Thiocapsa bogorovii: one gene and its partner. Each later gene encodes a partner of the first gene's protein in a complex. Links are inferred from orthologs where the notes say so. Each region holds a gene or a part of one and is shown on either strand. Other genes may lie near its edges.

What was found.
Region 2: the proteins of dnaN (region 1) and dnaX are in contact, whole or in part, in a cryo-EM structure (PDB 8GIZ), measured with the Escherichia coli proteins. The link is inferred for Thiocapsa bogorovii from one-to-one orthologs.

The regions. Positions count from the first base shown.
Region 1 is NZ_CP089309.1:2,816,275-2,819,482, reverse strand. What follows is about bases 316-3,208. They hold dnaN (DNA polymerase III subunit beta), read right to left. Parts: upstream 2,366-3,208; coding sequence 1,265-2,365; downstream 316-1,264. Other genes in these bases: dnaA (chromosomal replication initiator protein DnaA), read right to left, coding at 2,557-3,208; recF (DNA replication/repair protein RecF), read right to left, coding at 316-1,252. Also shown: more of recF, read right to left, coding at 116-315. UniProt on the Escherichia coli protein: Confers DNA tethering and processivity to DNA polymerases and other proteins. Acts as a clamp, forming a ring around DNA (a reaction catalyzed by the clamp-loading complex) which diffuses in an ATP-independent manner freely and bidirectionally along dsDNA.
Region 2 is NZ_CP089309.1:4,521,439-4,524,642, reverse strand. Bases 1-2,889 are described here. They hold dnaX (DNA polymerase III subunit gamma/tau), read right to left. Parts: upstream 2,365-2,889; coding sequence 637-2,364; downstream 1-636. Other genes in these bases: LT988_RS20045 (YbaB/EbfC family nucleoid-associated protein), read right to left, coding at 127-450; recR (recombination mediator RecR), read right to left, coding at 1-111. Also shown: LT988_RS20030 (hypothetical protein), read left to right, coding at 2,926-3,204. UniProt on the Escherichia coli protein: Part of the beta sliding clamp loading complex, which hydrolyzes ATP to load the beta clamp onto primed DNA to form the DNA replication pre-initiation complex.

The DNA of each region.
Region 1 (3,208 bases):
GAGTCGGCGCCGGGGCAAGACTGTCCCGAAGCACGATCCATTATACGGGAACGTAGGCCGAAGCGCTTCAGGCGCCGTACTGCGCGCAGATCAAGGACATCGGCCGGTGATGCCATCAAGGCAAGGACGTCGGGGGGGGTGGACGATCGGCGACGGCAGCGGATGTCACGATACCCTGTTCCACGTGGAACATCGTGTCTTGGTGGATCGATCCATCCTTGATCTCGGTCGGATGGTAGCCCAACCGAGCGACCATCCGCTGTCCCTCCGCTTCCTCGAACAAGCGCCATAATCGATCGCCCGTAGCGGTGTCGAGCTCGGCGTCGATGTCGTCGAGAAGCCAAAGCGACGGGGCAAGACCTTTCCCGCGGTGGACGCGCTCCGCGGCGAGTTGAAGAAGGCACACGGCAACCTTTGCCTGCCCGCGTGAGAGTCGGGGTGGAGCGCGGTCCCGACTGATTCCGATATCCGCTCGATGCGCTCCCGCGAGCGTTTGCCCGCGCTGAATGTCGGCACTTCGCCCCTGCTCCAGGATTTCGGTCAAGTCGCTGTCTCGGGGCCAACCGCGCTCGAATACAAGCTCGAAATCGTCAAGGAAAGAAAAGTGGTTCGCGAGCGATCTGAATTGAGTCCGCCACAGGTCTACGAAGGCCTCGCGTTTCTCCGTAATACGGGCGGAAAGTTGGACGAACGTCGGATCCCAGATGGACACGCCGGATCCGGCGTGTCGGAGCGCTGCATTCCGCTGAGCGAGGACACGACGAAGATCGGCCCGCAACCGTCCAAGTCGATGTTCCACGTGGAACACGTTCCAGTCCAAAAGCCCACGCCTGAGCATCGGCTCCCCTTCCAAAAGAGCCTGAGGATTCTCACCCACGAGCTTGACCCGGAGCGGGCTGTCGCTCGGCGGGAGCGATCCCATCGCGACACCGTTGTACCGCCTCAGACTACCCCGCCTGCTCCGCTCGAAGACCAGCGTCGACTCGCCCGATGAGTCCGCCTCCCGAAACACCCCTTCGATCAGGGTTCGAGTCTCGCCGTCCGTCGTCAAAGATCCTGCCTTGCGACCCCGAAAACTCCGGCCTCGGGACAAGAGATAAACGGCCTCGAGGAACGTGGTCTTCCCTGCTCCGTTGGCGCCGGTCAGCAGGATCCGATGGGATTCTTTCCGAAGGTCCAAATCCACACTGCGGAGGTTCCTTAGATTCGTGACCCCCAGCCTCAATAGTCGCGGACCGATCAAACCGTCCATCAACCCCTACGATCACAGACGCATCGGCATAACGACATACGTTTCATCCTCGGCGCCGACGCCGCGCCACACCGAACTGCTCCCTGCATCGCTGAATCGGACCTCGATCTCACTACCCTCGACTGCCCCCAAAACGTCCGATAGGTAAGCCACGTTGAAACCGATGGCAACGGACTCCCCGTTGTAGTCGAGCTCAATCTCCTCCTCCGCCTCTTCCTGCTCGGGATTGTGCGCCTGAAGCCTCAGGACGCCATCCTCGAACGCCAATCGAACACCCCGGTACTTCTCGTTCGACAGAATCGAGGTCCGTGCCAAAGCTCGCTTGAGCGCATCGTTGCTGACCCGAGCAACCTTGCCGAGCTCCCGCGGAATGACCCGTTCGTATTCCGGGTAACGACCATCGACCAGCTTCGATGTCATCACCATCCCGCCGACCGCCAGACGAATACTCCTCGACCCAACCGAAACCGAGACCGGCTCGTCAGTGGATGAGAGTTGGCGACGAAGCTCAAGGATCGTCTTGCTCGGCACGATGACCTGAACGCGCTCCGAAAGATCCAGATCCAGGCTTCGATGAAACTTGGCCAGCCGATGCCCGTCGGTCCCGACAGCCGTAATCCCCGAGCGATCCCACTCCACCAGCAGACCGTTCAGGTAATAGCGAACATCCTGCTGGGCCATTGCGAAGGACGTCTTGTCGAGAAGCTGTCGCAGGACACCCTCGGGAACCTTAACATCCGCCCCATCGATCTCCGCGTCCATCAAGGGGAAGTCTGCCGCCGGCAGCACCCCGAGCGTAAACCGACCACGTCCAGCGGTGACGACGCAACGCTCCTTGTTCAGTCGAAACCGGATCTCCGTGCCTTCGGCTAGGTTCCGACAAATATCCATCAACTTTCTCGCAGGCAGCGTGGTCTCCCCTTCTTGAGGAACTGACGCGCTACAACTCGTTCTGACCTCCACTTCCAGATCCGTTCCGCAGATGTCGACCCGGTCATCGCACGCCGACAACAACAGGTTCCCGAGGATCGGAAGAGTTTGTCGACGTTCTACGACGCCGACGACCTTGCTGAGCACAGGCAATAGACTTTCACGGTTGACGACGAGCTCCATCGTGATCTCCTAATACTTAAGAAACTTAAAAAACCTGTAGTAATAAGGCCTGTGCATGAGTGTGCGGCAACCCACAATCCGTTACGAAACAGTCACGTCAACCTGGCTTATGGCCGGCACAACCTCTGGGCAGCCTGTGCATAAATCTCGCCTTCAACTGCGTGCGTTTTCCGTGAACACGTTATCCACAGCTATGAGGTCAGAGTTCTCAACAGGTTTTTGTAATCCTCTTCGATCGATGCGTCGCTGTCGCGAAGGTTTTTGATGGTCCGAGTGGCGTGAAGGACGGTCGTGTGATCGCGGCCCCCGAACGCTCGACCGATTTCCGGGAGACTATGCTTCGTCAGCTCCTTCGCGAGCGCCATTGCGATCTGTCGCGGGCGTGCGATCGAGCGACTTCGTTTCGCCGAAATCATGTCGGAAGTCCGGAGCTTGAAATACTCGGCCACCGTCTTCTGGATGTTTTCGATACTGACCTGTTTGTCCTGTGCGGCCAACATATCCCGAAGCGCATGTTTTGCCAGTTCCATGCTGATGGGCTTGCCGGTGAACTGAGCGTTCGCGACGAGGCGCCGCAACGCCCCTTCAAGTTCTCGGATGTTCGAGCGAATCCGCCGCCCGACGAAAAACGCAACATCCTCCGGGAGATCCACTCCCCAAAGGCTGGCCTTACTGTGCAGGATCGCAACGCTTGTTTCGAGGTCGGGCGGCTCGATCGACACCGTCAGTCCCCAACCGAACCGTGACTTCAGACGCTCTTCGAGGCCAACGACCTCCTTCGGGAAGCGGTCACTGGAGAGGACGATCTGCTGGCGCGACTCGAACAGCGCGTTGAAGGTGTGA
Region 2 (3,204 bases), 1.7 Mb from region 1 along the record:
GCGATCGCGCTCGAGCAGGTGGAAGGCGATCCGCTGCGCCGACTTCGGCCCGACCCCCGGCAGGCACCGCAAGGCATCGATCAATTGACCGAGAAGCGGGCGCTCGGACACGGCGACGGACCGCGCCTAGAAGGGCAGCTTCATCCCGGGCGGCAAAGGCAACCCGGCGGTCAGCTCGGCCATGTTCTCCTTGGCCTTCTCGGCCACGCGCTGGCTTGCACCGTTCACGGCAGCGGTGATGAGATCCTCGAGCATCTCTTTGTCGTCGCCCATCACACCGGGGTCGATCTCCACCCGACTGACCTGATAGCGGCCGTTCATGGTCACCTTGACCATGCCGCCGCCGGACTCGCCGACGACCTCTTCCAAGGCGAGCCGTTCTTGGGCCAGCTTCATGTCTTCCTGCATCTTCTGCGCTTGCTTGAGCAAGTTGCCGATTCCGCCTTTCATCATGCTGTGTCGCGGGAAACCCCGACCGGATGGCCGAGGCGGGATAGCGCACGGCGCCGAACGCCGTCCATCTCCCGCATCCTCTCTTCTCGGTTGGCTATCTCTTCACAAAGAATCCGTCGCTATGCGACATCGGACCATCCGGTTCTCCGAGCGGAGAACCGACCTAATATCCGCGAAAAACGCCTATCGATCGGCCGGCTCGATACTCCCGGCGATCCAGCTCGCATCGAGCTCGTCCTGCATCGCGCGCGCAACCGGATCCTCCTCCATCGCAGAGACCGCCGCCTGGCGGCGTTCGCCGGTCTCGCGCTCGCGCCGCTGGGCGAGCGTCTCGCGCTGCGGCCGCGCGACCTGGATGTCGAGCTTCACCGCAGTACCCATGGTCTTTTCCAAGGCAGCATGCAGGCGCGATTCCGCACCCGGCGAGCGCAGATGTTCCGCGGCCGGGTCCAAGCCGAGCGAGAGTCGCCCGTCCGCCCAGCCTTTCAGATCGCAATGATGGGCGATCTGGCTCGCGATCCCGCCCAATTCCAGACGATCGACGAGATGCAGCCAATCCGCGTGTGACCCGAGCGTGACCTGAACCGCGGCGCGCGAGGTCTCGGTCGGCGCGTGCGCGGCGGCCCTCGCATGCTGTGCGGGCGCAGGCTCGGCGACGCGCGACTCGGCAACGGGCCTCAGCATCGCGACCGGTGAGGAACCTGGCGAGGAAGCAGGCGATCCGGTCGCAGCGCCGGCGGAGTCGGCCGGGCGGGTCGGACCGCCGTCTGGGATCTCCCGCAAGGTCGAGGGGCGCACCGGCGCTCGCGTCGGCTCGCCGCGGTTGGAGGCCGGTCGAAACGCTAGGGCGCGCAGCAGGACCATCTCGAAACCGGCACGCGGATCCGGGGCGAGCGAGAGGTCGCCCTGCCCGGTCAGCGCCACCTGATAATAAAGCTGCAGATCCTCGGCCGGGAGCCGGTCCGCCAGCGCCGTCAAACGCGCGGCATCCGGATCGTCCGGGGCCAGCGTCTCGGGCACCTGCTGAACCAGTGCCAAGCGGTGCAGCAGCGCGATCAGCTCGCGCAGCAGCTCTTCGAAATCCGGGGTCAGCGAGGCCACGCGTTCGACCTCGGACAAGACACGCGCGCCGTCGCCTGCCGCCAGCGCATCGAGCAGGTCCAGCGTCAGATCGCCGGGTAGGGTTCCGAGCATGGTGCGCACGCCCGATTCCTCGACCCGCCCGCCGCCGAAGGCGATCGCCTGATCGAGCAGGCTCAAGCCGTCGCGCATACTGCCGTCGGCCCCGCGCGCCAGCAACGGCAGCGCGGTGGCCTGAAACTCGAGCCCCTCGGCCTCCAAGACATGCTGGAGTCTGGCGCGGATCTCCTCGGGCAAGAGACGGCGCAGATTCAACTGCAGACACCGCGAGAGCACCGTGATCGGGACCTTCTGCGGGTCGGTCGTCGCGAGCAGAAACTTCACATGCGGCGGCGGCTCCTCCAAGGTCTTCAACAGGGCGTTGAAGCTATGGTTGGAGAACATGTGCACCTCGTCGATCAAATAGACCTTGTAGCGTGCACGGGCCGGGGCATAGGGGACGTTGTCCAGAAGCTCGCGGGTCTGATCGACCTTGGTGCGCGAGGCGGCATCGACCTCGATGAGATCAACGAAACGCCCGCCGTCGATCTCTCGACAGGCCGAGCAGACCCCGCAGGGGCGCGCGCTCACACCCTCCTCGCAGTTCAGCGCCTTGGCGAGGATACGGGCGAGCGTGGTCTTGCCGACACCGCGGGTGCCGGTAAAGAGATAGGCGTGATGGAGCTGGTCGCGATCGAGCGCATTGGAGAGTGCGCGGACCACATGCGATTGTCCGACCAGATCATCGAAGCTCTTGGGGCGCCATTTGCGGGCGAGCACCTGGTAGGACATGCGTAGTTCGAGTCGGACGAATTCCGTGTGGGGCAGAGGCTGAGGTGGATAGAAACGCTCATTCCCGGCGCCGGATCTTCCCGGTGGCCACCGCGTCGTCCATCCGGCTTTGACCGCGCGACCTCGGGCGCCGTGTAGGCGACGGCCGTCGATCCTCATGACATGCGCGGCGTCCTTCGCTCGTCCGTCCCCGATCGAACGGGAATCGAGGCCCCTTTGGACCTTAGGGACGGGGCGGCGGCCGACGCCAGCCACACCCCGGCACACGCTTCAACCGCTGCGGCTGCTCCCTTCCGGGCCTGACCGGGTTCACGGTTTCGCGTTGCGAGGGGACCGGCGCAAGCCACCATGACATCCGAACCGAGGCCAAGCCCCGAATCGACGCGCAAGGTTAACAAAGCCCGAGAGCGAAGACAAACGCCCGACACCCGAATCGACCCGACCGCCCGGGCATGGCAGACTTGTGGTGTCCGACCCGTGGCCGGGTCCGAGCATCCGACACGGCGGAACCCGCCGACTCGGGACCCGTGCAAACAGACCCGCCGAGGCATCCTGATCCCCATGCGTGCTAACGCTCCACTCATCCTTCTACTCGGGACGCTGGTCATCGGCGCCGACGGCAATCTCGCCGCCGAGACCGAGCTCCCCGCAGCCGCGCCCTCCGACACCCAACCGGACGTCTGGAACAGAACCCTCGAGACCGCGACCGACTGGTGGCAACGCTCGCGCGACTTTGCCGACCGAGCGGTCGCCGATGCCAAAGGACTCTTCGCCGACGATCAGGACTTCGCCCAAGTCTGGGGTTCGGTCGTCCCGACACTGGATTCGGCGCTGGCCCTG